Regions from separate parts of the Cytobacillus sp. T106 genome, predicted to be linked through region 3. Evidence: riboswitches for the same ligand, from Rfam matches in the RefSeq annotation. Region 3 holds a riboswitch; each other region holds the start of a gene.
What was found. Region 3 has a riboswitch for S-adenosylmethionine ahead of ABU165_RS23880 (O-acetylhomoserine aminocarboxypropyltransferase/cysteine synthase family protein). Riboswitches for the same ligand answer to the same signal wherever they lie in the genome.

Region 1: it holds a riboswitch for S-adenosylmethionine, as region 3 does, so the genes downstream of both, ABU165_RS07595 (methionine ABC transporter ATP-binding protein) here and ABU165_RS23880 (O-acetylhomoserine aminocarboxypropyltransferase/cysteine synthase family protein) in region 3, are expected to answer to the same signal.
Region 2: it holds a riboswitch for S-adenosylmethionine, as region 3 does, so the genes downstream of both, ABU165_RS14070 (Fur-regulated basic protein FbpA) here and ABU165_RS23880 (O-acetylhomoserine aminocarboxypropyltransferase/cysteine synthase family protein) in region 3, are expected to answer to the same signal.

What each region holds. Positions count from the first base shown of each region.
Region 1 is NZ_JBEUMK010000002.1:684,509-694,700, reverse strand. It holds gene uvrB (excinuclease ABC subunit UvrB) at 1-10, opposite strand, end outside; gene ABU165_RS07620 (CsbA family protein) at 511-744, opposite strand; gene ABU165_RS07615 (alpha/beta-type small acid-soluble spore protein) at 984-1,262, shown strand; gene ABU165_RS07610 (M20 family metallopeptidase) at 1,305-2,516, opposite strand; gene ABU165_RS07605 (MetQ/NlpA family ABC transporter substrate-binding protein) at 2,560-3,390, opposite strand; gene ABU165_RS07600 (methionine ABC transporter permease) at 3,406-4,056, opposite strand; gene ABU165_RS07595 (methionine ABC transporter ATP-binding protein) at 4,046-5,077, opposite strand; SAM riboswitch class I at 5,154-5,256, opposite strand; SAM riboswitch class I at 5,384-5,483, opposite strand; gene ABU165_RS07590 (PAS domain-containing sensor histidine kinase) at 5,807-7,234, shown strand; gene ABU165_RS07585 (globin-coupled sensor protein) at 7,402-8,703, shown strand; gene ABU165_RS07580 (hypothetical protein) at 8,765-8,905, opposite strand; gene ABU165_RS07575 (class I SAM-dependent methyltransferase) at 8,960-9,733, opposite strand; gene ABU165_RS07570 (GNAT family N-acetyltransferase) at 9,821-10,192, opposite strand, start outside.
Region 2 is NZ_JBEUMK010000007.1:47,515-57,706, reverse strand. It holds gene ABU165_RS14085 (hypothetical protein) at 1-135, opposite strand, end outside; gene ABU165_RS14080 (TetR/AcrR family transcriptional regulator) at 250-831, shown strand; gene ABU165_RS14075 (alpha/beta hydrolase) at 884-1,690, opposite strand; gene ABU165_RS14070 (Fur-regulated basic protein FbpA) at 1,707-1,874, opposite strand; SAM riboswitch class I at 1,942-2,046, opposite strand; gene ABU165_RS14065 (DMT family transporter) at 2,414-3,340, shown strand; gene ABU165_RS14060 (AAA family ATPase) at 3,449-5,188, shown strand; gene ABU165_RS14055 (hypothetical protein) at 5,425-5,715, shown strand; gene def (peptide deformylase) at 5,760-6,338, opposite strand; gene ABU165_RS14045 (ATP-binding protein) at 6,461-7,732, shown strand; gene ABU165_RS14040 (hypothetical protein) at 7,769-8,179, opposite strand; gene ABU165_RS14035 (SDR family oxidoreductase) at 8,465-9,109, shown strand; gene queE (7-carboxy-7-deazaguanine synthase QueE) at 9,487-10,192, opposite strand, start outside.
Region 3 is NZ_JBEUMK010000024.1:24,062-34,253, forward strand. It holds gene sufC (Fe-S cluster assembly ATPase SufC) at 1-553, opposite strand, end outside; gene ABU165_RS23855 (YuzK family famiily protein) at 963-1,115, opposite strand; gene ABU165_RS23860 (carboxymuconolactone decarboxylase family protein) at 1,425-1,802, opposite strand; gene ABU165_RS23865 (MetQ/NlpA family ABC transporter substrate-binding protein) at 1,940-2,788, opposite strand; gene ABU165_RS23870 (methionine ABC transporter permease) at 2,804-3,472, opposite strand; gene ABU165_RS23875 (methionine ABC transporter ATP-binding protein) at 3,465-4,490, opposite strand; SAM riboswitch class I at 4,684-4,791, opposite strand; gene ABU165_RS23880 (O-acetylhomoserine aminocarboxypropyltransferase/cysteine synthase family protein) at 4,919-6,235, opposite strand; SAM riboswitch class I at 6,332-6,431, opposite strand; gene ABU165_RS23885 (MFS transporter) at 6,585-7,853, opposite strand; gene ABU165_RS23890 (thioredoxin family protein) at 8,079-8,396, opposite strand; gene ABU165_RS23895 (toprim domain-containing protein) at 8,396-8,752, opposite strand; gene ABU165_RS23900 (YusG family protein) at 8,977-9,216, opposite strand; gene gcvH (glycine cleavage system protein GcvH) at 9,361-9,747, opposite strand; gene ABU165_RS23910 (arsenate reductase family protein) at 9,820-10,176, opposite strand.

The DNA of each region.
Region 1 (10,192 bases), on a different contig from region 3:
GGTCCTTCACAAAAAAAGCCTCCTGTTCAAGAAGTTGATTTTAACATTTTATCTATATTTGCAGGCAGGCATACCAGTAAGCAAGAACCTTGCTTCTGTTGCCCCTGTTCTTTTAATGGTTAAGCGGTCCTGAATGCACGTGATGATTCCTGCTGAAGTTATATTATAGAAGAAAAAGGTCTGAAGCCTTGTACGAAGCTGAAAAACTCATATCCTCATTCTACCACAAAGCACATGAAAGAAACCAGGAATATGCGAACGGATATTCGTTTTTCATGAAATAGCATGTGATGAGTAAAAAGGCTCCTGCCAGGAACGGCTCGATTCCTGCCGAATAAAGGTTAATCAAACGTTTGATTAAATGGTGGACCGGCCCTTTAAAGCTGGAATATTTCCCGCGAAATATGTCGGCAGGAAATATGGATGGAGATGACAGCTGAAAGTCTTGCTTGCCAAATAAAATAACCTGCCCGATTAAAACCAGGCAGGTTTTTGAGAATCATTATAAAATCAAGCTCGCTTCTTTGCTCTTTGTTTCATAATCTGCGCATACCAGAAACCGGCAGTCAAAGAAAAGGCATCAACAACAATAAGCCCCCAGCTGTCTGTATAGCCCTTGTAGACGGAGGCGGCAATCAGGGCGACTGTCAGAATGAGCCCGATTACATGATTATACGTCACCCTCGTAAAGAACATGACAAGCAGTCCGGGCAGCAGCAGGGCTGAAAGATACTTTAGCGCCACTTTTTCACACCTTCTTTATGATAGATTCACTATGAATTGCGGACAAGTATAACATTAGAATAGCGGTTCAAACTATATGATACAAGCAATTTCAAAAATATGCCGCTGTATTTTTTTGCTTAGGGCATTGTTGTCCATTCATCGATTTCTGTTTGCAGCTGATTATATGGACGGGCTTCGCTTAGAAAAAGGCTGTTTGCAAAATACTATCCATAATGAACGGAAAGGAGGTTTGCATAATGTCCAGAAGAAGGAGGCGCCCCCTAGTTCCAGAATCCCGTGAAGCCCTCGACACATTGAAGGCACGTGTTATGGCTAACCAGGGCTATAAGGTCGGACCGGATGCGCCGGAGGAAGTAAAATATGAGGTGGCCAGGGAAAAGGATGTTCCGCTTCAGCATGGATATAACAGCAGGCTGACATCGCGCGAGGCCGGCAAAGTCGGCGGCCCGATCGGCGGCAGCATGGTGAAGGAATTAATCCGGCTGGCCCAGGAAAGCCTCAACAAAAAGCAATAGTATAATGGAAAAATGGAGCCGCCATATAGGCAGCTCCATCCTTTATTTTTGCGCTTCTTTGTTCCTAGCGAACTCTTCTTTAATGGAAGCAAGCAGTTCAGGCTCCGTGATAAGCCGGAATGCGGTTTGTGCCAGCGCCTTTGCACCTGTGAGCAGGGCTTCATCGCCTTTTTCCGACCGTGCAGCTTCACGGAAAGGTGCAGTATGGGCAACAAGATCATCGCTGCCGATCTTGATATAAGGGTGGATCGTCGGTACCTGCTGGCTGATGTTGCCTGCATCTGTTGAACCGATTCCTTCCCTTCCTGACAGATCGACCTCTTCCCCCAGTTCCTCGATGACTTCACGGAACGCTTCATCATACGCTCTATTTAATAGAAGATTATCGACTTCATTCTGGAATGCAATTACATTCAGTTCAGCGCCTGTTCCAAGGGCGGCAGCTTCTGCCACCTTTTTCACTTTTGCTGTAACTTCATTTAGATAGGTTCTTGTCGCTGCCCGGATGAAGAAACGCGCTTTCGCATATTCCGGAATGATATTTGGTGCGTCTCCTCCATGGGTGATGATGCCATGGATTCGCACATCATCTTTCAGCTGCTGGCGCAGGGCATTGATGCCGTTGAAGAGCTGGATGACCGCATCAAGTGCATTAATTCCTTCGTGCGGTGAAGCCGCAGCATGGGCAGGCTTGCCGATATACTCAAAGTCCAGCGGATCCACCGCCAGGGAGGAGCTTGTCAATGCCGTCTTGCTTGAAGGATGGATCATAAGCGCCGCATCAATTCCCTCTGTCAGGCCGTGCTTCACGAAGCTGCCCTTTGCACTGCCGTTAGGTCCGCCTTCTTCGGCGGGTGTTCCGAATACGACGACCTCTCCGCCTGTTTCTTCAATCACCTTGCTTAAAGCAATCGCCGCCGCTGTGCTTGTTGTGCCGATGATATTATGGCCGCAAGCATGGCCGATTCCCGGCAGTGCGTCATATTCGGCAAGGAAAGCGATTGACGGTCCCGGTTTGGAGGATTTTTTCCTTGCAGCAAAGGCTGTTTCATGGCCGGCAACAGCACGCTCAACCTCAAAGCCCTCTTCTTCAAGAATTCCTGAGAGCAGCCCGGATGCGAAAAATTCCTGGTTGCCGATTTCCGGTTTGTCATGAATCTGGTGGCTTGTTGAAAGGTAAAGCTCCCTTCCAGCTTCCACACTTTGATTGATTCTTTCCTTCAGCTCGGTTACAGATTTAGCAGGTGCTGACATAATGATCTCCTCCTTGGGTTATAGCGGTGCCAGGCACCGGTTATTATTCTCCGATTTCACTAAGCGGAACGAATGTCGGGATTGTGCTGCCTTTGTATTCTTTTTCAATGAATTCAGCTACATCATCTTCCTGATACAGTTCGCCGAGGCGCTTCAGTGTCTTATTGTCTTTGTCTTCTGTTCTGGCGGCAATGATGTTGATATATGGAGTTGCTGTTGCACTTTCATGGAAGATAGAGTCTTCTACAGGGTTGAAGCCAGCATCAACAGCGATTCCATTATTGATGATGGAGGCAGCTACATCCGGCAGGACGCGTGGTGTCTGGCCCGCTACTACAGGGACGATTTCCAGGTTTTTCGGGTTGTCGACGATTTTGTCGATGCTGCCATTTCCGTCAAAGTCTTCAGGCAGCGTGATCAGGCCGGCTTCCTGCAGAAGCAGGAATGATCTTCCCATATTGGTTGCTTCGTTCGGCACGGCAATCTTTCCGCCTTCCGGGATATCTTTTACATCTTTATATTTTTCAGAGTAGATCCCCATTGGTGCAATAACGGTTGTCGCGATTGGTGAAAGATCCAGATCATGCTCCTTTTTAAAAGCGTTGAAATAAGAAATGGTCTGGAAGGCATTGGCATCAAGCTCTCCCTCTGCTAGAGCGATGTTTGGCTGGACATAATCAGAGAAGCGGACGATTTCCACTTTGATTCCTTCTTTTTCAGCCTTCTTGGCTACAAAGTCCCAAATGCGGTTGTCTGACCCGCTGACCCCGATTTTCACTTCTTTTTCTTTTTCCTTGCCGCTTGTTGATGATGAGCAGGCTGCACTGAAAACCGCCAGTGCGAGGATGATTGCCGTTAATAGTAGTTTTTTCATGGATGATTCCTCCTGTTATCGTCTTCTGATTTTTTTGGATAAAATATTGCCGAAGCTTTGCAGCCCCTGGACCATAATGACCAGGATAGCGACTGTTATGAGCATGACCGTTGTATCAAAGCGCTGATAGCCATAGGTAATGGCCAAATCGCCAAGCCCTCCGCCGCCGACAGCCCCTGCCATGGCGGATGCTCCGACAAGTCCGACGGTTGCAATGGTCAGTGCCAGGACAAGTGAGCTGAGTGCTTCCGGTACGAGAAACTTAAAGATGATCTGTGCCGGAGTCGCTCCCATCGCTTCCGCTGCCTCGAGGACACCAGGATCAACCTCGAGGAGTGAGTTCTCGATTAATCTTGCAATATATGGGCCGGCATAGAATACTAGCGGTACGACAGCAGCCGCCGTTCCGATTGAGGTGCCTACTAAAAGGCGCGTCACCGGGATGATTGCGACCATCAGGATGATGAATGGAACAGAGCGGAATATGTTAATGATCCCATTCAGCACGTTAAAAACGGGCAGATTCTCCAGCAGATGGCCTTTTCTCGTAATAACCAGCAGGATGCCCAGCGGCAATCCGAGGATGGTTGAGAAAAGAAGCGAGAAAGCCACCATTTGAATGGTTTCGATGAGTGCTTCTATGATTTGCGTGTGATCAACTAGCATGTGCTTTCACTTCCTTGATTGAGACTTTTTCCTGATGAATATACATAAGCGCGCGCTGCACTTCCTGGTCGGTTCCCTGGAACTCGACAACAAGGTTTCCAAAAGGGATTCCCTGAAGCTCGGTTATATTCCCGAACAGCACGTTGATATCAATATCGAACTTCTTGGCAAGTCTGGAAAGCAGCGGCTGTCCGGCTGACTCGCCGACGAAATTGATCCGGAAGATCCTTTCCTTTCCATCGTTTTTCTCTACAAGCTGCTTTACAGAATCAGGGATTGAATCATTCATGACAGAGCTGACAAAGTTCTGGGCCGTCTGTGTTTTCGGCGCCGAGAATACATTGAACACTGACCCTTCTTCAATGATTTTTCCTGCCTCGATCACTGCCACCCTGTCGCAGATTTCCCTGATGACCGTCATTTCATGGGTAATGATCAGGATGGTGATGTTGTATTCTGCATTAATTTTTTTCAAAAGCTGAAGGATGCTGCTCGTCGTCTGTGGATCAAGGGCCGATGTCGCTTCATCGCACAGAAGAATCGATGGCTGTGTCGCAAGCGCCCTGGCAATCCCGACCCTTTGCTTCTGGCCGCCTGAAAGCTGATCCGGATATTTATCCGCTTTATCGGCAAGGCCGACAAACTCAAGCAGTTCAGCGACCCGTTTGCGGATCTGCTCTTTCGGCAGCTTTGCCAGTGTGAGCGGCATGGCTACATTGGCGAACACCGTTTTTGAGTTGAGCAGATTGAAATGCTGGAACACCATGCCGATATTCCGTTTAACTTCCCTCACCTCTTTGGGCGAAAGCGAGGTTAGATCATGGCCATCGACGATCACCTTGCCCGAGGTCGGCCTTTCGAGCAGATTCACACAGCGGATCAGCGAGCTTTTTCCCGCTCCGCTGAAGCCGATGACACCAAAAATTTCTCCTCTTTCTATTGCTAGATCAATCCCGTTGAGCGCGGCAACCTGCTGCCCGCCGCTTTCATACACCTTTCTGAGATCCTGAAATTCTATCATTTTGCTTCACCCTCCATATCAAATAAAAAACCCTCTTCTGAGAACAGAAGAGGGCATGTATCATCAGCATCCGCTCTTCTTATCTCCCAGGCTCACACCTGCTGGAATTGGCACAGTACTCATAAGAGTCCGCTGCCGAGGCTTCATTGGGCCAGTCCCTCTGCCTCTCTGGATAAGAAATTATGGTTTTCCTATAAAATTAATTGGTTTTAACACAATAGCTATGCAGCATCACGCACTTTTATTCCGGAAAACAAGAAAGCCCTCTTCAAAAAGAAGAGGGCAGAATAATAGGCGTTCGTCCTCTTCTTATCTTTCAGGCAATCTGCCTGCTGGAATTGGCACGGTTCATCAGTCCGCTGCCGAGGTGTCATAGGGCCAGTCCCTCTACCTCTCTGGATAAGAAGCTATCGTATTAAGTTTATTTGCTTGATTAATTGTTTTTTACTTTACACGCGTTTCAAAGTTCTGTCAAACCCTTTTTAAAATTTTTCGGATAAAAATTCTTATCCACAATTTTTGAAAACCCTTACTTAATTTTGGGGAGTTTTGAAAAAATAAAACTCCATCTGCTGTGGATAAAGGAGGTTTTCCACATTTTTTCCTCCCCTTATCAACATTCTCCCCAGACTTCACACAAGAAGAGGGAGTTTACTCCTATATTTATGCCCGCTTGTCTATTGTATAATAGTGGAAAAGAGCAAATTGAACTGCATTCCGGGAGGGAGAATGGTTTTGATTGCAACAAACAGAGACTATCAATCTGAATTATTTGTGGACAAAGTTGAAGCAAAGAATCTCGAACTGGCTCTGAAGCATTCGGCAGACCTGATTTCAAGGCATACAAAAGAAGGCATCTTTTTATATGTTTCCCCATCCTGCAGCACCCTTTTGGGCTATTCACAAGAGGAACTGTACAAGGACTGCATTCTGGCCTACTGCCACCCCCAAGATAAAGAAATCCTCAAAAAAGAATTCCGCGGGCTATCCCCGGGCAGCAGCTCACGCATTTCATTCCGGTTCCGCCGCAAGGAAGGCGACTATATCTGGCTGGAGACCAGCATCAGCACACTCGGCGACGGCCAGGAAGCCATGTGCATATCAAGAGATATGACCGAGCGCGTCAATATGGAAGAAGAAAACATGGAAACCCAGGAAAAGTACCGTTTCCTTGTCGAATACAGCAGGGATACCATTGGCATGACAACCGAGAAAGGCATATGGACCTACATGAATGATGAAGGCAAGAAGGTGTTCGGCTTTACTTCAAGCAAGGAAATTATAGGCGCTTCTTTGTATGACTATGTTTCACCTTCTGATCATGGCTATCTGAAGGATTTTTACCAGGCGAACCAGACTGTCTCTTTTGAATTGAATATCATCAGGAGTGACGGGAACACCCGGAAGGCCGCTATCCAGCTGATCCCCACCGTTTTTAAGAACCGGAAGCTTTTCCAGATCATCATCAAAGACGTCACCGGCCAGAAAAAGACCGAAGAAAAGCTTCATAATGCAGAAAAGCTCTCTGTCGTCGGGCAGCTTGCAGCAGGAATCGCCCATGAAATCAGAAATCCCCTTACCGCCATCAAAGGCTTTACCCAGCTTCTTACAGAGCGTAAAACAGAAAAATATGCAGATGTAATCCTTTCCGAACTCGAACGGATTGAAGAAATCGTCAATGACCTCCTTGTCCTCGCCAAGCCTGTTGTGACAGAGGCTCAGGAAACCAATCTGGTGAATATAGTCAAGAGTGTCGTCACCCTTTTAAACACACAGGCGCTTATCTATAACATCATGATAGATGTAAAATACTCTCTATCTGAAATCAGCGTCCGCTGTGAAATCGATAAAATCAAGCAGGTGCTTATCAATGTGATCAAGAATTCAATTGAAGCCATGCCCCATGGCGGAAAAATCAGCATTGAGGTCAGGCAGGATAACAGCTTTGCGATGATCAGCGTGAAGGATGAAGGGATCGGCATTCCCGAGGAAAGGCTGCCGAAGCTCGGTGAACCGTTCTACAGCACGAAGGAAAAGGGGACAGGCCTTGGGCTCATGATCTGCAACCGGATCATTAAGAGCCACGGCGGGAATATATATATAACAAGCAAAGAAAATGAAGGAACCATCGTGAAACTGCTGATTCCTGTGGTCTGATTGAAGCCTCCGGCGTTCCTGCCCGGGGCTTTTTTGATTCTGCTCCAGCTTCTCGCTGCAGACCCTTCTTGAAAACAATTGTACTTCTGTTTAAACAATAGTAAAAACTTCCCCTATATTGCCGATATAAAGCAGGATAATAGATATAGAAAATGGGAGTGTTTCAAGTGCTTTTTACGAAAACAGCAAAACCGAAATCGTTTGACCTTGAAAGCCTGATTCAGAAAGAACTGGAACATGCAGTACAGGAAACTGAATTTGATCAGGATTTAAAGCTTCAGATTGAAGTGATGGGCCTGACAAAAGAAGATTTGGCTATTTTGCGGGCAGTGCGCCCGATTGCCGAAAAGCATATCAGCGCCGTTTACAATAAACTTCTCACTTATGAACAAGAGGATGTCAGGAAAATAACCGATATTTCGAAAATTGGCGTGACTACAGAGATGAGCCAGCAGTATATCCTCAGTCTGTTCAATGGCATAGTTGACGGCGAATTCGTTGAACGCCGCAGAACAGCAGCAAAAGCTTATGTGCAGATCGGGGTGCAGATTCACTGGTATATGTCCATTTACCAGCTGCTTATGAAAAACATCTTGGAAATTGTCCTGCAGGAGCTGGAACTGTCATCGAAAGATCAAAGCCGCGTGACTTTTGCGATGGCGAAGATTTTCAATCTTGAAATCCAGCTATGCATTTCCATCATGCAGCAGACGATGGAAGCATTCTCAGCCGAAAGGGAGAATCAAGCGAAGGTCGAGCTGAAAAGCTATGTCGGGGAAATCGTTGAAAATCTGGCTGCCATGTCAGAGCAGACAGGCGCTTCTGTAGAACAGATTGTGCATCAGTCCCGTCAGATATCCGGCAATGCAAAAGATGGCGCCGCTTCTTCGACTGAAATGGAATCTCGTTCATCCAAAGGCCGCGACCAGCTGAATCGGGTTGTCGATAATATGCATGAGCTGAAAAGCAATGTGAATGAAATTACCAGCACCATCAGCAGCCTGGAAAAAACCTCGAACCAGATCGGCGAGATTGCCGGCGTGATTACAAGCATTGCAGACCAGACCAATCTGCTCGCCCTTAATGCTGCCATTGAGGCGGCCAGGGCAGGCGAGCATGGAAAGGGATTTGCCGTTGTTGCCGATGAAGTCAGAAAGCTGGCAGAACAGACAAAAGACTCATCCTCCAACATCACCTCACTGCTGAACAGCACAATCAGGCAGATTTCAGAGGTGATTTCGCAGATTGGCACCATTGATGGAATAGTCGTGAACGGGAATAAAGAGATCGAAAACACAGGAAATGTCTTCAAAGAAATCCTGTCGGCAAGCACAGAAAGCAAAGATAAAAGCCGCCAGATCGAAAAGGACATCGAACTTCTTACCGGCCTTCTTTCCGAAATCAGCAGTGCAGCTGCCAAATTATCCGATTCCGCTGAAGAACTAAGCTTAACAGTGGCTAATTTTTAAAAATGCAAAAGAGAAGCATAGGCATCACCGCTTCTCTTTTTTTATGTTGATAGCTTTCTGTTCACTGCACAAATTTAAATAGGGAACGGATGAGAAACCGGGACAGAAGGTATATCGGCTCTATCAGATCGATTGCAGCATCAATCACTTCAAGCTTGTTATTCTTTTTCTTTTCTTTCTTCCGCTTTATTCTGAATTTCAAAATACCGCCCCCCGCCTTTATTTGTATATATTTTACAGCAATACGTTTACTTTGTCATTTCACAGCGAGCCAGATGGTCCAGCAATCCTGCTCCGTAATTTTCCCGGCATCTGTCAGCCTGCTTTCAATATGCTCTACGAGCTCTGCCAGCTCGCTGTCATTCAGCTCATGAAGGATGGAGCGCCCTGTTCTTTCAAGGAGATCATGGCGCAAACCGCTGATATCGCTGTACGTCTTCCTTACTTCCCATAAGGAAATCTCTTTGACGGATGAGAACCCTGCCTCCTCCAGCGCTGATTGTACAGCTGAACTGCTATATCTCCGGGATATCTCTTTCTCCGCGAGCTCCGGGAATTTTTCAAAAAAGAACCCTCTGATATGTGTCCTGCTGCCAGGAAGCAGGCAGTCCTCCGGTGTCCGGTCCTGAATCAGGCAGAAACCGCCTGGGCGCAGCACCCGGAAGCATTCAGCAAAGGCGTCCGGAAGCCGGTCGAGATGATGGATGACAGCCCTTTCAAGCACCATATCATAAGCATCTCCCTCCAAGCCGGTTTCGTACGCATTTCCATGCACAAATTCTATTTGCGGATAACCATCTGAAGCCCGGTCTGCCGCCTCAAGCAGCTCCCGTGAGAAATCCAGTCCTGTCACATGTGAGGCTCCCATATCGGCTAGAGCTCTTGAGTAGATTCCCCCTCCACATCCAATGTCGAGAACACTTTTCCCCCTTAAATCAAACTCTTTCCCAACCGTTTCTATCCAAGTTGAGTCAGCTTTCCGGGAAGAATAGGTATCCTGATTCGTTTTATCGTGAAAATTGATTGGCATTGGAATCCCCTCCTTATTAGTTATATTATAAGGCAGGGTGATGAAAGGAAAAATATTGAAATTTCGATCGTATGTGATAGGTTTTGCTTATTCTTTTTCCAGGACCGTCAGCTGCACGCCTGGTTCAGGCTCCAGCTCACCTTTTTCTTTAAACCCGAAACTTATATACAATTGAAGGGCTGGCATATTCCCCTTCCCGGTCAGTACCCTCCATTTTCTGCCGGTAAATTCACTGGTTAAATGAGCAAGCAAACTCTTTGCAATCCCTCTCCGGAAAAACGATGGATGAACGGTCAAACGGCTGATGACCACCCAATTTTCATCCTCTTCATAAGCAAGAACGCCGGCCAGCCTGCCATCCAGGCACATTCCAACAAAACTTTCACGGGAGGCCATCAAGCTTTCAGCTGTATCAAACAGCTGCGGGATAGCATCAAAGCCTATAATCTCAGCTTCTAT
Region 2 (10,192 bases), on a different contig from region 3:
TACAACAGGAGTCATCGCGAGCAGGATGAGACCGGTTTTCTTTTTTCCGAAAAGATAACGCATACAAAGACCGGCCAGGATTAAAACCCAAAAGCCGACTTCACACCCTATGATAACCCACAATATCCAGTTCATACTTTCCCCTTCCAGTACTATTGTTGTTTAAACTCATCATAACACCACACTTTTAGTGATACAAGTGTATTATTAAAAATTGAAACCTGTTTTACGGTCTGCTACACTGAGACTATGCCTAAAATAGTTGATCATGAACAAAGGAAAAAAAGAATCGTCCAGGCCACCTGGCAGGTTATTTTGGATAAAGGGGTGGAAGGTGCGTCTGTCCGCAATATTGCAGCGGAAGCCGGTGTTTCTCTTGGCGCCCTGCGCCACTATTTCTCCACACAAGATGAACTGCTTGTCTATGCAATGAAACTGGTAAATGAAAATGTGATAAACAGGGTTTCGGAGATTGCATTGAAGGATTTGCCCCCAAGGGAAAAGGTTTATCAAGTCCTGCTTGAAATTGTTCCAACCACTGATGAGAAAATGGCAGAAATGGAGGTGTGGTTTGCGTTTGTTGCATACAGCAGGCAAAAGGAAGAATTTCGAATCCTGAAGCAGGGAATATATACGGGGATTGTTCAGATGATGGATTTTCTAAAGTCCCATGGAGAGCTGAAGGATGGCCAGGATCATGATCTTGAGACTGAAATGTTATACAGTTTCATTGACGGGCTGGCCCTGCACAGTATGCTCGAGCCTGAACGTCTGAAACCGGACAGAATAGAAAAAACTCTCCGCCGCTACCTGGATAGAATCCTAAAATGACCACAGATGACCGGATCTTTTAAAATCCGGTCATTTTCAGCATTGATTCAGTTCATGAAGATGCATATGACTGCTGCTCCCTGAAAGCTTTGAGCCATTCTGATGTGCATTCGATCAGCTCCGCAAAGCAGCGGCCGGCTGAATAGGTATGGCAGGCTCCTGTAACATAATGCAAGGAACATGATCCTTCCTTCCGCTTCCTGAATTCTTCCGCATATCTTCCTGAGTGGGATACCGGAATATCCTGGTCTGCTGTTCCATGTACAATCAGGACATCGCCCCTGTATGCCGCAAGCTCTTCCAAAGGTTCATATCTCTTCAGCGAAGAAAAGTAATTGTCCGTTAGCTGATAGCCCAAATAATCAAGTGAAGCTCCCTTGTCCAGTGCCTTTACCTTTTCACTGCCGACAATGCAGACGATATCCTGATATGGTCTTGCAGAAGCCGACCATATGATAAGCTTCCGGATGCGGACATCTTTTGCAGCAGCCAGCACGGCAACGGCTCCGCCGAGGCTATGGCCGATGAGAGAAATTGAATGAGGATTTGCATAATCAAGCTTCACTGCAAAATCGATAGCAGATAAAGTCTGCTCCAGCAAATCGGGAAGACCTGTTTCTCCGTACTCACCCGGACTCTCCCCGCAGCCCTCATAATCAAAGCGGAGGACAAGATACCCCTCTGCAGTAAGACGGTTGGAAGTTTTAACAAATAGCCTGTCGACACCAATACGGCTTCCTGTAAACCCATGGCAGATGATGACCAGGGGATAGCGGCGGTTCTTGCTGAATCCTGCAGGAAAATCCAGCGATCCGCACAAGTGCTTATCCTTCCAGGGTATTAGAATACTTTCTGACATATATAGTCCCTTCCCTCTATTCATTAATATGTGATCTGTTTTCCTGATAAAGTTTTAACAATTCTTCGTACGGCACCTGAAATAGCTGGCGGCCTTCTTGTTTGTATATACCCATGGACAGCAGCTCTGAAATCAGCTGGTCCTTTTTCTCTTCTTCTTTTATCATTATAGTTTCTTCCTTCATTAAAAAAGCCCCTTCTGACCGGTGGCCCGGAAGCAGAAGAGGCTTTATGCGCGTATGGCTGCCGCTTCTCTCATCTTCCAAGCTTCCGCTTGTTGGATTTGGCACAGTTCTCGCAAGGAGTCTGCTGCCGAGGCTTCATAGGGCCAATTCCCTCCGCCTCTCTGGATAAGAGTATTCCTATAAGTTTTGTTGGAATTAAATATACGCTACTTTCTTTTGATTGTCAAGATGTACTGCTGCAATTTCCTGTTCAGCTTTTTATTCAGCTGATATAGCCAATAGGTTTCCTGTCTGAAAGTGAAATGCAAATCACAAGTCCCGATTTTAACGGCATGAGTGTATATATAATGCCCCCTCTGGAACATCGGAAACCAGGAGAACTCTTTTTCAGTTACATCCATATGGAGTCTAAACCCTTGGATGAAGTCATCATATTCAAAGGCAAATCTCTTGAAGCGAAAGCAACAGTCTATCACTTCTTTCAGTCTATTTTCTATTCTACTTGAATAAGAATAATAGAAGGTATATGGGAGGTGGGAATGATGCAGGGCAATCGCATTCTATCTTTATGGTACGCCCTTCTGGCAATTGCGTTCTGGGGTGTTTCATTTGTTTCAGTCAAATGGCTGGTATATTATTTGGCACCGGGTGCCCTGGTTTCCTTAAGATTTATGATTGCTGCCATCTTCCTGGGCTGCCTTCTCACAATATTCAAAGAATCCTTTTACATAAAAAAAGAGCATTTCGCCCATGTTTTTATTCTTTCGGTACTTGGGGTGTTCATCCATCAAATGGTACAAGCTTCTGCCATGCTCACCCTGGATGCCTCTGCTGCCGGCTGGATGATCTCTTTCACACCTGTTTTTACTAGTTTGCTTTCCTTCCTTTTCTTATCTGAAAAGCTTTCGCTCCTTAAAATTGGGGGAATGATGATTGCCGTTACAGGGGTTCTGGTTATCTCTGCAGAAAATTCAGGGGGTATGCTTCAATTCAGCCCTGGTCTTGGTTATTTCCTCCTGCTTTTCAGTACCTTTAATTGGGCTGTTTATTCGATTTTGTCCAAGAAATTTGCACTTCCCTATTCTTCTCTTGCTGTCACCTTTTGGACAAGCCTGATAGGCTGTTTGGCGACTCTGCCATTCCTTTTGAGAAATCGGGGGTATGAATTACTGTATACCCTCCCTTTGGACGGGTGGCTGCACCTGCTGTTTCTAGGCATTTTTGTATCGGCCCTGGGCTACTGGTACTGGGGAAGGGCGCTTGAGGTGCTCGAAGCGACACAGGTTTCGGTCATGATGTATTTGGAACCGCTGTTTACACTGCTGGCAGCAATCCTTATTCTCGGGGAAAAAATCCCATTATACAGCAGCATCGGCGGAGTTCTGATCATCATGGGAGTGTCGGCTGTTAACAAGCCGGTACTCGGCTTCCTTATGAAAAAGCTTTTTAAATACCCTGTAAAATAGAATTTAAAACCCTTTACCAAAAATTACATGTTTTTTCCCTTGCATAAATCTATACAGTCCGAACAAGTTTTCCTATAATGGAGATAGATTCATTTAGGAGGGAAATTGTTGAAATCCACTTTCAAAAAAATTTCGAAACCTGTCCCCCTTATTTCATTGGCCATTCTAATTGCTGCTGCTGCGCTGTGGTTCAGCCTATCCGGCAGCAAAGAAGTTACCATTCCCTTTTCTTCCATAGAAAATATCATTCAGGATCATCCTAGTGAAACTGTCCTATTAAAAGAAATGAAAAATGGCACTCTCCATTTGACCGCAGGTACAGCTGAGTATGTGTCACAGGTGCCTCCAAACAGCCAAATGGTTGCTAAACTGATTGAAAATTACAATATCCAGTACAGCTATTCTTCCGCAAATCCATTTACATTCTGGATTTTGGGTGGAACACTGATCCTTTTTGCAGGGATTGGCCTTTACCTTCATAAATCCGGCAAAGGAATATCCACCGCCAATTCGATGAAAAACAGCGCCAGCAAGGCAAAGCCCCTTCCTTCCATCACAATGGATAATATTGGCGGCCTTCAGGATGAAATGAAGGAGGAAATCCTCCAGACACTTTCCATCATTAAAGACAGGGAAGCATCAATCCAGCTTGGTGTGAAGCCGCCAAAGGGAATCCTGCTTTATGGACCTCCGGGTACAGGCAAGACGCTGCTTGCCCAGGCGATTGCCAAGGAAATCGGCGCTTCATTCTTTTCAACCAGCGGATCTTCTTTTAATGAAATGTTCGTCGGCGTAGGCGCCTCAAGGGTCCGAAGCTTATTCCAGAACGCCAGAAAGCACTCACCTGCAGTTGTCTTCATTGATGAAGTCGATGCCCTTGCAGGCAAGCGGAAGCAGCATGGCGGGGACGAAAGCGAGAAAACATTGACTGAGCTGCTTGTCCAGCTTGACGGCGGCCATTCAAATGACGGCATCCTGTTCATCGCTGCTACAAACCGCAAGGATATGCTGGATGATGCATTCCTCCGTCCAGGCAGGATTGACTTCTCTTTCCTAGTTCCGCTTCCGGATACAAAAGGAAGGCAGGAAATCATCAGCATTCACACAAAAGGCAAGCTTCTGGCAGAAGATGTAGCAGCTTCCCTGCCTGCACTGGCAGAAAGCACTTCCGGCTTCTCAGGGGCTGACATCAGCTCTCTCTTTGAGACAGCCAGCAGAAGGGCCATCCGGAACGGGAAAGAAAAAATAGATAAAGAAGACCTTGATTTTGCCATTGACCGGACGGTGCTTGGAAGCACAACACGCCCGCTTCAGGACCCCGAGACTAAAAAGAGGGTTGCCATCCATGAAGCCGGACATGCCTTGATTGCCGCCATCACCAAGCCTGGCTCAGTAAGAAAAGCAACAATCATACCACGTGGACAGGCGCTCGGATATGTTGCACCCATACCAAAGGAGCTTCATCTGTCCACCAGCAGTGAGCTGCTTGACCAGGTCAGCATGATTCTTGCTGGCGGAGTTGCAGAAAGGCTGTATCTCGGCGAGCATAGCATCGGTGTCAGCGGCGATGTCCAGCAGGCCAAGCATATACTTGAGCAAATGGTGGAAATCGGCTTATTCCAGGACGGTTTCAACCTGACCTTTGTCAAAGCGGAAAAGGAAGCCAAGATGCAAGAGCTGTTCCAGCAGGCTCTAGCTAAAACAGAAATGCTCATTAAAACGAATGAATATGAATTTGAATGCCTGGTTGCGGCCCTTCTGAAGAAAGAGACACTGGAAGGTGCAGAGGTTCAGGAAATTGTTGGCGAACCATCGAAGCAGCATGAGGCAGAACTTGTGACAGTATAGAATCAGCAGAAAGCAGCCCTCGGCTGCTTTCTTTTTTTTGATAAAAAGCGCTTTGCCTATATTCCAGTATAAAGCATTGAAGAACAGCCATACTAGCGGTGTAGGAATTGCAAAGGTTTATCAGATAAAATAGAGGCTCCTGCCGGGTACAGTCCCTATAAGCCATGCCTCATTCGTTCATTGATGAAGAATAAGTTGATGCTGTTTCTATTTAGAGTCTGAAAGGAGAATTCAATATGAAAGAACAATTAGAGCACATTAAACAGCTGCTGGAGGAAAATTTTGATCATCCTGAGTCACTGGAGCTGGATTCGTGCATCCAAGAACTTGAAGCACTAAAAGAAACAGCCGGGAATAAAAAGATTATGATCCAGGATCTCATCAACAGTCTGACCCATGCCCGAAACAGCAGTAAAGAGCTTCTGAATGAAGGGACCCCTTCCTCATCAGCAGCCTTCGGCCAGGCGTACCGGGCAATTGAACAGGCCATCTCTTCGGTTTCTTTCACAGATAACGACCCATATTAAAAAAAAGGAGCGTTTCCGCTCCTTTTTTGCTGTTTTTCTCCATCTTAAAACAATTCAGCAGCTGATGCACCTGCAGGCAGCTCGAATGGATTTTCTTTGTTGATGCGGTCATAAAACATGATGCCGTTCAGATGGTCAATTTCATGCTGGACGATGACAGACGCAATCCCTTTTAGGCGCATCTCTACCTGCTCCCCTTTTTCATCGGAATATTTGATCTTGATTCTTTCATAGCGGGGAACATAGCCTTTAACCTCCCTGTCAACAGAGAGGCAGCCCTCACCCTCCGGAAGATAAACCATTGCAGCAGAGTGGCTGATGATTTTAGGGTTAAAGACCCTCAGCTCTTTTACTTCCCCTTTTTCATCCCTGAAGAAGGCAGCAAACATTCTCTTATCCTCCCCTATCTGGTTGGCTGAAAGGCCGACTCCGGGCCTGAGCTGATATTTGTAGGCCAATTCAGGATCCTGGCTGTTTTTTAGATATTCCATCATCATCTCCATGATAACATGGTCTTCCTGATTGAGAGGGACCGCCACTTCAGCTGTTTTTTGCCGAAGTATAGGATCTCCTTCTCTGACAATGTCTTTCATTCTAATCATTTTTCTGTCCTGGCTGTCCATAACTACCATTCCTTTGTTTTTTGTAATGTGTAAAGTCCTCTGCAGGCTCTTTAAAATGCCGTCTATCCATTTTCAAAATATTTGCTATAATGTTTTTGACAGGACTTTAAGTGTGGAGGCTGATGAAGTTGCGGGAGTTTGCTGAAAATCTATTTCTTCATTTTTTTATCATGATGATCATCCCGCTTATGCACAATGTTAGCATAAAGCATGAAAAAAGAGCATGGGTCATGTTTTTTGCTGCTGCTGCCTCCCTGGTGCTGACACTGGCATTTCCTGTGAGAATGTCCAATGGCCTTGAATTTGATATGAAGTTCATACCTGTATTTTTTTGTTTTTTCTATCTTGGACCTGTCGGAGGGTATTTGTCAATCGCGGCCCTTCTGATTCTCATGGCCCTTTTTAATATAGATAATCTTTATGTAACTCTCATAAATTATTTTATTATATCAATACCGATGCTGTTTATCCGGAAAAAATATCAGAAGATCAACATCCTTGGTAAAACCTTGGTTGCTTTTGCTTTTTACTTTTTAATCACGTTTACCAGGCTGATATATTTCCTGCAGACTGGCCATATTCAGCATGCAGTGAACCTTGCCCTTTTCTTTCTTTTATCATTTATAAGCCTTTGTGCTGCCATTTATATTATGGAAATGTACAGATTGCACTCAGAAATGGCTGAGAAACTACAAACAGCAGACAAATCCAATGCGATCAGCCAGCTTGCAGCCTCTGTTGCCCATGAAATCAGAAATCCCATGACGACAATCAGAGGATTTCTGCAGCTTATGAAGGAAGAGCAAAACCTGACGGACGGCCAGCGGTCATATGTAGCAACTTCACTTGAAGAGCTTGACAGGGCGAATCATATTATTTCAGATTTCCTTTCGCTCGCAAAACCTTCGATATCCTCAAAGGAAAAGCTGCCGGTAACAGATCTAGTGAGGGAAATTTCCGAATTCATCAGGCCTTTTGCCCTTTTATCCCAAGCAGAAATCAGATGTCGTACCCAGGATGATTTATATATATATGGCAATGCAAATGAATTTAAGCAGCTGATGATCAATCTTATAAAAAATGGGGTAGAATCAATGCCTGACGGAGGTTCTATCATTGTGACCGCAGAGCAGGATCAGAAGGAAGTTTCCGTAAAAATAAAAGATGAGGGCTCAGGTCTTTCACCTGGACAGCTCAAACAGCTGGGCAGCCCCTATTATTCAACTAAAACGAAAGGCACTGGCCTGGGGCTGCTTATTTCATTTGATATCATCAAACGGCTTGACGGGCATTACGAAATTATCAGCGAAAAGAATAAAGGGACTGAATTTATACTGATCTTCCCTGCAGCTGAAAGAGAATCCAGCGGACAGCATCCAAATCAGCCATTGTAACCAAAGGAATTCTGCCCAATAAGGCAGCGTTCCTTTTTATATAAGCAGTGCGTCCTCAAACGGAGCAAAAAAGACTCCTTTTGGCCCCAGCATATCTGTTTCTGAATCTCTTTTTTCTCCTTTTACCTCATATTCACCTTCAGGGAAATAATCGAACATTCCGCTCGATTTATGAAGCTCTATAAAACAGTCATGAAGCTCACACATTAATGTCTGGTATTCTTTATTGTCTAAGGGGTCTCCGTATTCATCCAGCTTAAAATTGGCCTTTATCAGCTCTTCAAATTCCAGATTGCCTGAAGAAGCTACATACAGGTCTACATCGCTGCAGTCTATGCAGAGCAGCATCGGGTCGTCCTTGATGTCCAAATACGCTTTTTCCACCATCTTTTTCAGCATATCCTCTATTTCATCTGCATTTATAAGTGTTTTGGCTGTTTGCAGCATGAATATTACACCTCCAAAACCGAAACCATCCAATAGTACATGAGGTTTCGTCTGGGTTCTATTATAACAAATCGCACCCAATAAGTCGTCTTTCGAGCTGATGCGCCATAAAACGCCAGCATGCTTATTTTTTCGGTAAGAAAAAGGGCAGGCGTGTCAGATTATGCGCTTTCCCAAGAAATATTTCTTATTTCCTGTTAGGGGATATGCTGCAGGCGGAATGTTTTGGGTCTATCAGGGTAGATTGTTATTATACAAATGTGTACTTGGAAAGGAGAATGCACCATGAAAATCCTGATTGTTGGAGCAAATGGGCAAATAGGCAGACATCTGATTGAGAAACTGGCAGAAACTGAACATAAGTCAGTTGCCATGGTTCGTAAAGAAGAGCAGGAAAGCGAATTGAGAGAACTCGGTGCCGATGAAGTGGTCATTGGTGACTTGGAAAAAGACTTCTCGCACGCTTTCGAAGGAGTGGACAGTATTATATTCACTGCAGGTTCCGGCGGGCACACAGGTGCGGATAAGACCATACTCATAGACCTTTGGGGTGCAATCAAGACGATTGATCAGGCGAAAGAGCATAATATCAGCCGCTTTCTCCTTGTCAGCAGCATGAATGCGGACACTCCTGATACAGGGATAGAATCCATGAAGCATTATTTTGTGGCTAAGAAACTTGCTGACGATCATCTGCGTTCATCAGGGCTGGATTATACAATCGTACGTCCGGGCGGACTTCTTAATGAGCCTGCGACGGGGAAAATTCTGCTGGAAGAAAAGATCAAGGAATTCAGCTCAAGGGAGATCACCCGTGAAGATGTCGCTGCGGTCCTGGCAGAAGCGGTTGACCTTGAGAATACCTATAAGAAAACATTTGAAATCCTGAACGGGGAAACACCGATTAAGGAAGCATTGAAGCAGGTATAAGGAAGAAAGCCAAAAGCAGGGTTGCTGCTTTTGGCTTTTTATATTTGTGTGAGATAGGATTTAGAAAAAGAATCTTTAGACTTTATCAATACTCCACATTGGAATGATATAGATCGTTGAAGATAAGATACCTGGTAAAAAAAGCCAGTGTAGTCTGCTTCTATTTTGGTTTACCAGTAATAGGTGTGTTGATTTCCGTTCCAGGCACTTCGCTTTCCGCGGGGCGGCGCTGAGCCCTCTTCGCTCCGCTCATGCGGGGTCTCAGCCTTGCCGCTATCTCCCGCAGGAGTCTACGTGCCTTGCACTGCCATCAACTGTTCTCTATTATTTTTTCTCAATACTTCTAGCCGATTACGGCTGTACTATAACCGCACCAATCATACCCCTCTCATATTCCCCCACACAAATGTATGCAGCTGGGGCAGAACCCTGACTTCTTTCATTTCTTCTTCAAGCATTGCTTTTTCGATCAGCCAGCTGTATTTCTTCAGCTGCTGGCTCAGGAATTCGTCATTATTTGCAGCAGACAAATGTTCGTTGCCTGCCTGCAGGTAAAGTGGAATTCCTGGATATCGCTTCATTACCTTTTTGCTGTATTCAAAATCATTCTCGTCAAAAATAACCACCTTCAAGCTCACCTGGTGTGTAAAGCGATCTGCCAGTCTTTCAAAAATATCATCAAGAATTTCGAAGTCTGTTATCATGCCAGAGCTTGGCGGCTTTGGCGAGATTGTCAGCTGATCTATGGAATAGAACCAGTCCTGCCAGCGGCTGCCCTGTGTTTCCAGACAGAGTTGAATATTTTCTTTTTTTAACAGGCTAATCAGTTTGTCGAGATTTTTAAGGAGGGCAGGATTGCCGCCGGAAATCGTGACGAATGAGAAGCCTTCCCCGCCGATTGCCTTAAGTTCATTCCAGATTTCTTCTGCATCCATCTGTCTGATCAGCTCCTTGCCTGTTCCATCCCAAGTGAAGGAAGAATCACACCACGAGCATGAATAGTCGCACCCGGCGGTCCTGACGAACATTGTCTTCTGGCCGATGACCATCCCCTCACCCTGGATGGTAGGCCCGAAAATCTCC
Region 3 (10,192 bases):
CCTTCAGGGCATCGATATCCAATCCGGAGTCGATCTCATCAAGAATGGCGATTTTAGGTTCGATCATCATCAGCTGAAGGATTTCGTTCCGCTTTTTCTCGCCTCCGGAGAAGCCTTCGTTCAGATAGCGCTGTGCCATATCCTGGTCCATTTCAAGGAAGTCCATCTTGCTGTCCATCTTGCGGATGAATTTCATCAATGAAATTTCATTGCCTTCTTCCATGCGGCTGTTGATTGCAGAACGCAGGAAGTCCGCATTTGTAACTCCGCTGATTTCACTTGGATACTGCATGGCAAGAAACAGGCCTGCACGCGCACGCTCATCCACTTCCATCTCAAGTACATCTTCGTTATCCAATTCAATGCTTCCTGAGGTTACCTCATATTTAGGATGTCCCATGATTGCAGAAGAAAGGGTTGATTTACCAGTTCCGTTAGGACCCATAATCGCATGGATTTCTCCGCCTTTCACTTCAAGGTTGACCCCTTTAAGAATTTCTTTGTCCTCAATAGAAACATGAAGATCATTAATTTTAAGTGTAGATCCAGCCATCATTATACCTCCGTCAATAAAAAAGATTTGTATATACCGGCAAGAGCCGCAAATCTCTATTCTCATTTTATTCTCATTACAATCTTATAACAAATAGAAAGTGTTAGCAACTCTTTAACAACACGCAGATAGTATTAATTATCTGGTAAGAACTTTTATTGGCTAAACCCTTTCCGCTTCCCTGGATCCAAAACTGGAAATCCAGGCATGTCCAAACTATTTTTCCCTGCAGAGCGGCTTTCAATGTACATGAATTCAGTTGCAGCCCCTTCAGTTTAACATAAGTATGGACCGGGCTCCTACTGTTCCGGAAAAAACGGGCTATATTGTTACTGCTTTATACTAAAAGAAAAACCAGTGCGGCATCACACTGGTTTCAACTGTTTTTCTTCCTTATTATATATAATTCTTAAGAATGTACTTTTCTTTCCAGATCCGCTACCATACGCTGGCTTTTCAGATAGTCCTGCTCGCGCCGTTTTTCTACGCTCATCCTTACATCATGTTTCCGGCTGTATACCTCATAGCCGACACCGTGGGCACTGTGCATCGCTTTTTCCATTTCACTTGTGTAATTCAAGTCCAGCTGACTGATAGTAAATCAATCCTTTCAATTTTGTCGCTTCCGCGATTTATTTTACTCATGGAATATCGTAACACTCCTTCTATACCACGCTCAAACAGGAAAAAACCTCATTTTGTATAATTCATTAAGGTATCCCCTCTTGAAGGGACCTCATCTCCGCCATCCTTACAATTCCGGCTGAATTCTTCCAAATAAAGGTTGTCCCTCCCCCAAGAGTCCATAACGCATGCAAAAAAGGAAACAGCCCTGCTTCAGACAGGGCTGCTTTATCATATAGATTGGCTTTTACTGCTTCATCTGCCCCTGATTCAATTCATCCATTGCTTCCTGCACAAGGGTGACTGCCTGGCTCATCGCTGCGCCGCCGCCAAAAGCCGCTGTGACGCCGACTGCTTCGAGCACCTCTTCCTCACTAGCCCCCTGGTCAAGACAGCCTTTCACATGATAAATAATGCAGTATTCATCCTGTGAATACAGGCTGATTCCAAGGGCAATCAGCTGCTTTTGCTTTTGGGAGAGGCTGCCTTCTTTAAAGCATGCCTCAGTGAATGCATTATAATGCTGGGCAAGGTCCGGCATTTTTTGTGTAAATGTGCCAAGGCCCATTTTATAGTCATGAAGAGCTGCTTCGATTGAATTTGACGGTTCGTATGAATGCTCCATTCGTGTCCACTCCATTCCTGAAATCTTTAACATCATTAGTATGTTTTATTTTCAGAAATGCTATGCGGGCTCGACATGGCTGTTTTTTTACATAAGAAAAGGCAGCCTGCATTCTCAGCGGCTGCCTTTTTCTATTATTACTCAGATACAGGAACGACTGCACCTTCGTATTTTTCAAGGATGAAATCCTGGATTTCTTTAGAGTGGAGCACTTCGACAAGTGCCTTAACCGCTTCTTTATCTTCGTCGCCGCTCTTAACAGCGATGACGTTCACATATGGAGATTCCTTGTCTTCGATTGCAATTGAATCTTCAATTGGGTTTAAGCCTGCATCAATAGCATAGTTAGAGTTGATCAGAACTGCATCGCCTTCATCGTTGTTGTAAATCTGCGGAAGGAGGGAAGCTTCATATTCTGTATCAAACTCAAGGTTTTTCTCGTTCGTTTCAATATCGTCAATTGTTGCCTTGATTTTATCTACGCCTTCTTTAAGTGTGATAAGGCCTTCTTTTTCAAGCATAGTCAGGATACGGCCGTGATCAGCAACTGAATTGCTCATCAGGACTTTCGCACCGTCTGGAAGTTCATCAAGGCTCTTGTATTTCTTTGAATACACACCGATCGGCTCAATGTGGATTCCGCCTGCATTGACGAAATCATAGTCATTTTCTTCAATTTGCGCTTCAAGGTACGGGATATGCTGGAAATAGTTTGCATCAAGCTCTCCGGAATTCAATGCTTGGTTAGGCAGGATATAGTCCTGGAATGTTACGACTTCAAGTTCAATGCCCTTTTCTTCCAAAAGCGGCTTAGCTTCTTCAAGAATTTCAGCGTGCGGGACATTGGAAGCTCCCACAACCAGTTTGGATGTTTCTTCTTTCCCGCTGTCCGCATTTCCGCCGTCAGCATTATCTTCAGATGTTCCGCATGCTGAAATGACGAGCGCTACGGCAAGTGCCAATACAAGTGATAACCATTTTTTCATTAGTTAAGTCTCCTTTTATCGTTTGTCTAGTTTAGAAGTTATGATATCTCCAATTACTTGGAGGATAAACACAATCAGCAGGATGACGATGGTCGCCATCAAGGTTACATCAAAGCGGTTCCGCTGGAAGCCTTCCAGATAAGCAAGGTTCCCAAGTCCTCCTGCACCGATGACTCCTGCCATTGCGGTAAAGCCCACAAGCGAGATGGCTGTAACAGTAATGCCCGATACAAGAGCCGGCATAGATTCAGGGAGGAGCACCTTAAAGATGATTGTGCTCGTTCTTGCACCCATTGACTTGGCTGCTTCAATGACGCCTTTATCAATTTCCCGCAAAGCAATTTCAACCATACGGGCATAAAATGGTGCCGCACCGATGATCAGTGCAGGCAAGGCAGCATTTTCTCCGATCATGCTGCCCACAAGGAATTTCGTGAACGGGATCAGCAATACGATTAAAATGATGAACGGGATGGACCTGAATACATTGACAAACGCCGCTATAATTTTATTGATGAGTGCATTTTGCCAGATGTTCCCCCTGGAAGTAAGGAAAAGCAGCAGGCCGAGCACAATCCCCAATACGAATGTAACCAGTACAGAAATGCCAGTCATATAAAGCGTTTCATTCGTTGCTTCCCACATCTTATCCCAGTTAACATTTGGGAAAAATTCATTAAGCATTCGAAATCACCTCCACGCCAACCTGCTGTGCATGGATATATTCAATCGCTTTGGCAATTTCGTCAGCCTGCCCATCTAGATGGATGAACAATGTTCCATAAGAGCCGTTTTGAGTCTGCGAGATTTTCCCTTGAAGGATATTAACTGTCAACTCAAAGGAACGGATCAGATTCGTGATGAGCGGCTGTTCAGCCGATTCCCCGACGAAGGACAGCTGTACGACTTTTCCATGCGGATACAATCCAAGCAAGGCCTCTGCTGTCTCTTTTGTTTCCTCAGGTTCTGTGACCTGCTGGACGAATCTCTTTGTGATCTGCTCGCGCGGATTTTTAAACACTTCCAGGACAGGGCCGATTTCCACGGCCTTTCCGCCTTCCATGACAGCTACCCGATGGCAGATCTTCCTGATTACATGCATTTCATGGGTAATAAGTACAATGGTCAGTCCCAGGCGGCTGTTGATGTCCACTAGCAGATCCAGAATGGAATCCGTTGTCTGCGGGTCAAGCGCCGAGGTTGCCTCATCGCACAGAAGCACCTTCGGGTTATTTGCAAGCGCCCTGGCAATCCCGACGCGCTGCTTCTGCCCGCCGCTCAGCTGGGAAGGGTAAGCATCCTCACGGCCGTCAAGGCCGACAAGGTTGATGAGCTCATTGACTCTTTTTTCTCTTTCCTGGCGCGCAACCCCCGCAATTTCCAGCGGGAATGCAATATTGTCTCTTACGGTCCTTGACCAGAGAAGGTTAAAGTGCTGGAAAATCATGCTGATTTCCTGGCGCGCTTTGCGCAGCTCCGCACCCCTGATTTTTGAGATCTCCCTGCCGGCTACCGTAACCGTTCCCTCTGAGGGAAGCTCAAGCCCGTTCAGCATCCGTATCAAGGTGCTTTTCCCTGCACCGCTGTAGCCGATCACTCCGAAGATTTCACCTTCCTTGATTTCAAGGTTGACATCATCAACTGCTTTGACCGGGCCTTTTTTTGACGAATATATCTTTTTAACATCTTTTATTGAAATCAATTGCCGTATTCACCTCTTTTATATCCAATTAGACAAATGGCTTTACAGAGATATATCATCCTGCCAATCCCCATAAGAGTAGTTTCCTGAAACCAGGGCAAGATTATTCCATGGCTTCAAGACAGGAGACTTTTCTGTAAAAATAAAAATGCCTTTCTGCATGTGAGCAGAAAGGCATGATGGAAAAACCTTTCTCTCATCTGCCAAAGCTAAAAGCTTTGTGTGAATTGGCACCATTTCAATAAACATTGACGGTTGCCGGGCTTCATCGGGCACATCCCTCCACCTCTCTTGATAAGAGCTATCATATATGAAGTTCATTTTCATTCATTAGCCATTTTTGAATTACGAGTGCTATCGTATCATGGATGAAAAAGGGTGTCAACAACAAAGTTTAATGCTAAAAATTACCGGCTGATTCCTGAAGTTCATACCTTCCCTGCCAGTGAATGGCTTCCGGTTGCGGCTTCAATTGCCTGCTCCAGGTCCTCGATCAGATCTTCGGCATTTTCTATGCCAACAGAAATGCGGATTAGATCCTCCGGCACCCCTGCTGACTTCAGGCCTTCTGAATCAAGCTGCTGGTGAGTGGTGCTGGCAGGATGGATGATGAGGCTTTTGGCATCGCCGACATTGGCTACATGCGCCCACAGTTCCAGGCTGTTGATCAGCTTGGCACCGGCCTCCCTGCCTCCCTCAATGCCAAATACAGCCACAGCTCCGGCTCCTTTAGGCAAATACTTATCAGCAAGTGCCTTATCAGGATGGCCTTCATCCCCCGGATAAAGCACCCAGGTCACAGCAGGGTGATTCTTTAAATACTCTGTCACTTTCTTTGTATTGCTGATATGCTCCTTCATCCTCACATGCAGTGTTTCAAGACCGAGAGTGAACTGGAATGCGTTCTGCGGGCTGAGTGCCGGCCCCAGGTCCCTCAGCAGCTGGACTCTGGCTTTGACGATAAAAGCTGCCGCGCCGATTGCTTCACTGTACACCAGGTTATTGTAGCTTGGGTCCGGATTGGTGAAGCCAGGGAATTTGACTGAATTCCAGTCAAAACGACCTGCGTCTACTATGACGCCCCCCATTGTCGTCCCATTTCCCAGTAGCCATTTTGTCGCTGAATGGATCACGATGTCTGCCCCAAAATCAATCGGCCTGCAGAGATATGGAGTGGCAAAGGTATTATCAACTATCAGCGGAATACCTGCTTCATGGGCAATTTCCGCCACTTTCTCAATATCGAGGACCTTTAAGCTTGGATTGCCGATTGTTTCAGCGAATACAGCTTTTGTTTTTTCATTGATGGCCTCCCTGAAATTTTCCGGGTCCTCGGGATTGACCAGCTTTACATTGATTCCGTATTTAGGAAGAGTGACGGCAAATAAATTATATGTCCCTCCATAAAGATTTGAAGCTGCTACAATTTCATCTCCGGCCTGGGCAATGTTCAGGATGGCAAGAGTGATGGCAGCCTGGCCGCTTGCAACAGCAAGTGCCCCTACGCCGCCTTCAAGCAGTGAGACCCTTTCCTCAAATACAGTAACTGTCGGATTATGGATTCTTGTATAGATATAGCCCGGCTCCTTTAAGCCGAACAGATTGGCGGCGTGCTCTGTATTCTGGAACTGATAAGCATTATTCTGATAGATCGGCACTGCCCTTGCCCCTGTTGCAGGGTCAGGCTGCAGTCCTCCATGTACACCAAGTGTTTCAAATCGATAGTTCTTTTGCTTCTCTGCCATTGTTCTCTCTCCTTCGGGTTATCAGATATTTTCATTATGCCGGATCACTGCTGGTAACAATAAAAGCCCCTCTGCAGAAGAGGGGCTTTTTCGCTCAACTTATCTGCCAGAGATCATGCTCTGCTGGAATTAGCACCGTTCTATTGCCGGTTGCCGGGTTTCATCGGGCCAGTCCCTCCACCTCTCTTGATAAGAAATATGAAATTTTTAGCGTGCTTGAAGTTAAAATGATAGTATCATAACCAGCAAAAAAGAGTCAACTGATTTTTTAGAAAGTTCAGTTTTATATTTCTATGAATGTTCGACAAATAGAAAGGCTTATGACAATTTCCCGAGAAATATCCGCTTATCATACAATCTTTGCTGTATTTGTTCTTCCAGAAGGCTCTGAAAGCCTTCTGAATACGACAAAAAAGTATGTAGAGCCTATTAAATATAAGACTGCAGTTATGGTGAAGACAATAGAATATCCCCAATAGTCTCCGTATTTGATGACAAGGCCTGTAGAGACAGGGCCCATCACTGCCCAGCCCAGATTGAACACCATCTGATTCACCGAGCTGGCCAGGCCTCTTTTGGAATCATCCACCTTCGACATCATCAAAGACATCTGGATCGGATTTCCCGCATTCATTAAAGCCTGCCTGAATAGAAAGCCAATGGCGGCCAGCCATAAATTCTCTGTGTAAGCAGTCAGTAGAAGGAAAGGCAGGGAGGAAAGCTGCAGGAAAACGACTGCCTTTACCTCCCCGATCCTCCTTACCACCTGGGGACCAATGATCATGGCCGCTGCCGTAGCTGCCTGACCGAGGGAAATAATCAGCCCGATTGCAGAATTCGACGCATGGAAACGGTCTGCAAAATATAGATTTAGGTAAGGTATGACAAGCCCTGCCCCAAATCCGATAAACAGCTGTGCTGCAGCGAACAGGATGATGATCTTGAAACCATCATCCTTCAGAGAAAACCGTGTGCTTCCTTTAGCTCCGCCGATTTGCGGGATTTTATCGCTTCGGTTTTCCTGAAAGCGGAGTATCGGAAATATTCCCGCCAGATAGATGGCTCCTCCCAGCAGTAAAGTAAACCGTATGCTCGCCAGCTCCGAGAAATAAAAAGCAAACAAGTCAGTCAGCAGTCCGCCGCTTAAATTGCCGATGACATTGGCTCCTGTCATAACAGCGAAATGGATGCTGAACAAATGAACCCTCTGCTCTGGCTTGGAATTCTCTGTCAGCCAGGGAATGGAGGATACCTGAATGAAGGCCGTCCCCAGCCCTGTGCCAAAGGCAAACACGATAAGCAGGCTCTGCATGTCAACCATGCTCCTGGCAAGCAGAATCACACCGGTTGCAGCAGCCCCGAACTGCATAGCCTTCTTCCGGCCGATCCTGTCGCTCATAATGCCTGCGGGGATCAGCACAAGGGCTGTCGCCAATGCAGTCATCGCTATGATCTGGCCATTCACCTGCTCTGAATAGCCAAGCTCCCGTATATAAAAATTATAAATGACCATAAAAATGCCCATTCCGATCTGCGTGAAAATATTGGCTGCAAAAGCCCGGCGTATATTACTGTTATATCCGCGGATCTGTTCAGCCCATTCCTGATAAAAAGCCATTTTATATGCCCCTCGCATTTATTTCGTTTCCCTAAATAATCATAATATCGTTTAGAGAAAAAATCCATCCTTTTCCTTTGAATCTTCTGGTTTTTCTGCTAAATAATCCGGAACATTTTATCCATTGACCATGATAATCCCTGGACACTGGCCGCGGACAGATGCGCAAACAGTAAAAAGCCTGTACCAGCCGGGTGTCCTACCCTCTAGTACAGGCTTTATTATTTACAGCAGATATTCTTTTGTTTTTTCCAGCAGGTATGGAACAGAGTGGAATGCGTATATTTTTTCTGCCAGCTGTCCCTCCCGGAAAAATAGCAGGCAGGGGACACTTTCTACTGACCACTTGCCGGCCAGGTCAGGAAAATAGTTCAAGTTTGCCTTTCTGCATTCAATTCCCGGGAGTACCTCAAGGGTCACTTCCAGCATCCGTCCAGCCATCTGGCATGTTCCGCACATCGGTGTGTAAAGATAGAGCATCCATGTCTCCCTGTCTTTTTCATACCGTTCCAAATCCCCAAGCATCAGTTCTTGCAACCCCATCATCCTCTATCTAAAAACTCAGCATAAACGTCTATATTTGCGCCAAGCAGAACCGTTGCAAGATGCTGCTCCGGTGCAGTGGCCACTTCCCGGTACATTTTATCAATATAAAGATGTGCTGCTTCCGGGAATTCCCGTTTGAACTGCTTTCTCAGCTTTTCGCCGGATTCATCTGCATCCACCAGAATATAAACATCACGGTCAAATAATTCGTCAATCAATTCATCCAGGCGGGTTATGCTGATTGTCCCGTTCGTACAAATGATTTCAACAGGCTCCTTAATAATATTCTTAACCTTGCGCTTATCAGAAGTGCCTTCGACAATAATTACCTTTTCTATGTTTTCTGCATGCATATTCATCACCTGACGGGAGTTGATATTTTTACTTTACCTTATTCTATGTTCGGCAAAATGGTGTTGAACTCCTGCCTTGCTTTCGGAAAACGGGCAGGCGGTCACTTGCTGAAAAACACCATCCCCGCATTCCGCCTGATCAAAATCCGCCCATAAAAGAGCCGGCAGATCCTTATTTACCCTTTTTTCTGCAAAAAAAACAGCGGCAATGCCCGCTGCTTTCTTTAGCACCAGCCGCCTTCATCGCAGTCCGTATAACGGGCTTCCGGCTGCTCTGTTGAAGTAATATGCTGGTAGATTTTCTGTTCATTCTGCTCAAAGTGATGATCAAGGGTAAATGAAGCACCTTCAGGCATCGGCGCTTCCCCGATCATCTCATTTCCAAGATAAAGCTCCAGCTTACCGTCCTTCAGCCTTCCTGTGACCCGATCGGTAATATCGATCTTTTGCTGTTTCAGTGTCATTAGAATCCCACCTTTTTTACTTTCTTAACAATAGAATGCCCTTCTAATGGAAAGAAACTATGGGAAATTAATTACATTGAGTGAAGTAAGAAAATAACGGAAAGAGAAAGCATAAAAAGCGCCTGCAGCAGGCGCTTATCTCTTTTAATCTTCGTTGGTCATCTCTTCATATTGTTCAGCAGTCATCAGCTTGTCCACTTCGCTGCTGTCTGCAGGCTCAACAACAACCATCCAGGCCTTTTCATAAGGAGATTCATTTACAAATTCAGGGCTGTCATTCAGCTCTTCGTTGATTTCAACCACCTTGCCGCTGATTGGAGCATATAATTCAGATACAGTCTTTACAGACTCAACGCTTCCAAAAGGCTCATTTACCGTGATGCTGTCCCCGACTTCAGGAAGCTCAACGAAAACGATGTCCCCGAGCTCTGATTGAGCAAAATCGGTAATGCCGACCCGTACTTTTTCTCCTTCAACTTTTACCCATTCATGTTCTTCTGAGTAACGCAATTCCTTAGGTATGCTGCTCACAATAATCCCTCCAAGATTCTAGTTCTTTACCGGGCTTAAGCCTTCGCTATAAAGGAAATAGCAGATGATGCCTTAAAGCCATGTTTTAGCAAAATCCTCTTCTTTGAAACCGACTGTCGCTTTTTGGCCGTCGAATGCCAAAGGCCGCTTTATCAGCATTCCGTCAGATGCAAGCAAGTCCAGCAGCTCTGTGTCGGACATGGTTTTCACCTTGTCCTTCAAACCTAGCTCCCTGTACTTCTGGCCGCTCGTATTAAAGAATTTTTTAATATCGAGGCCGCTTTTTCTATAAGCATCTTCAAGCTCAGTGCGTGAAGGAGGATTTTCGACAATATGTACTTCATGGTAAGGAACGCCGTTTTCTTCAAGCCATTTTTTGGCCTTGCGGCATGTCCCGCATTTCGGATACCAGTAAAAATTCAGCAGCAAATTCTGCACCACCCAA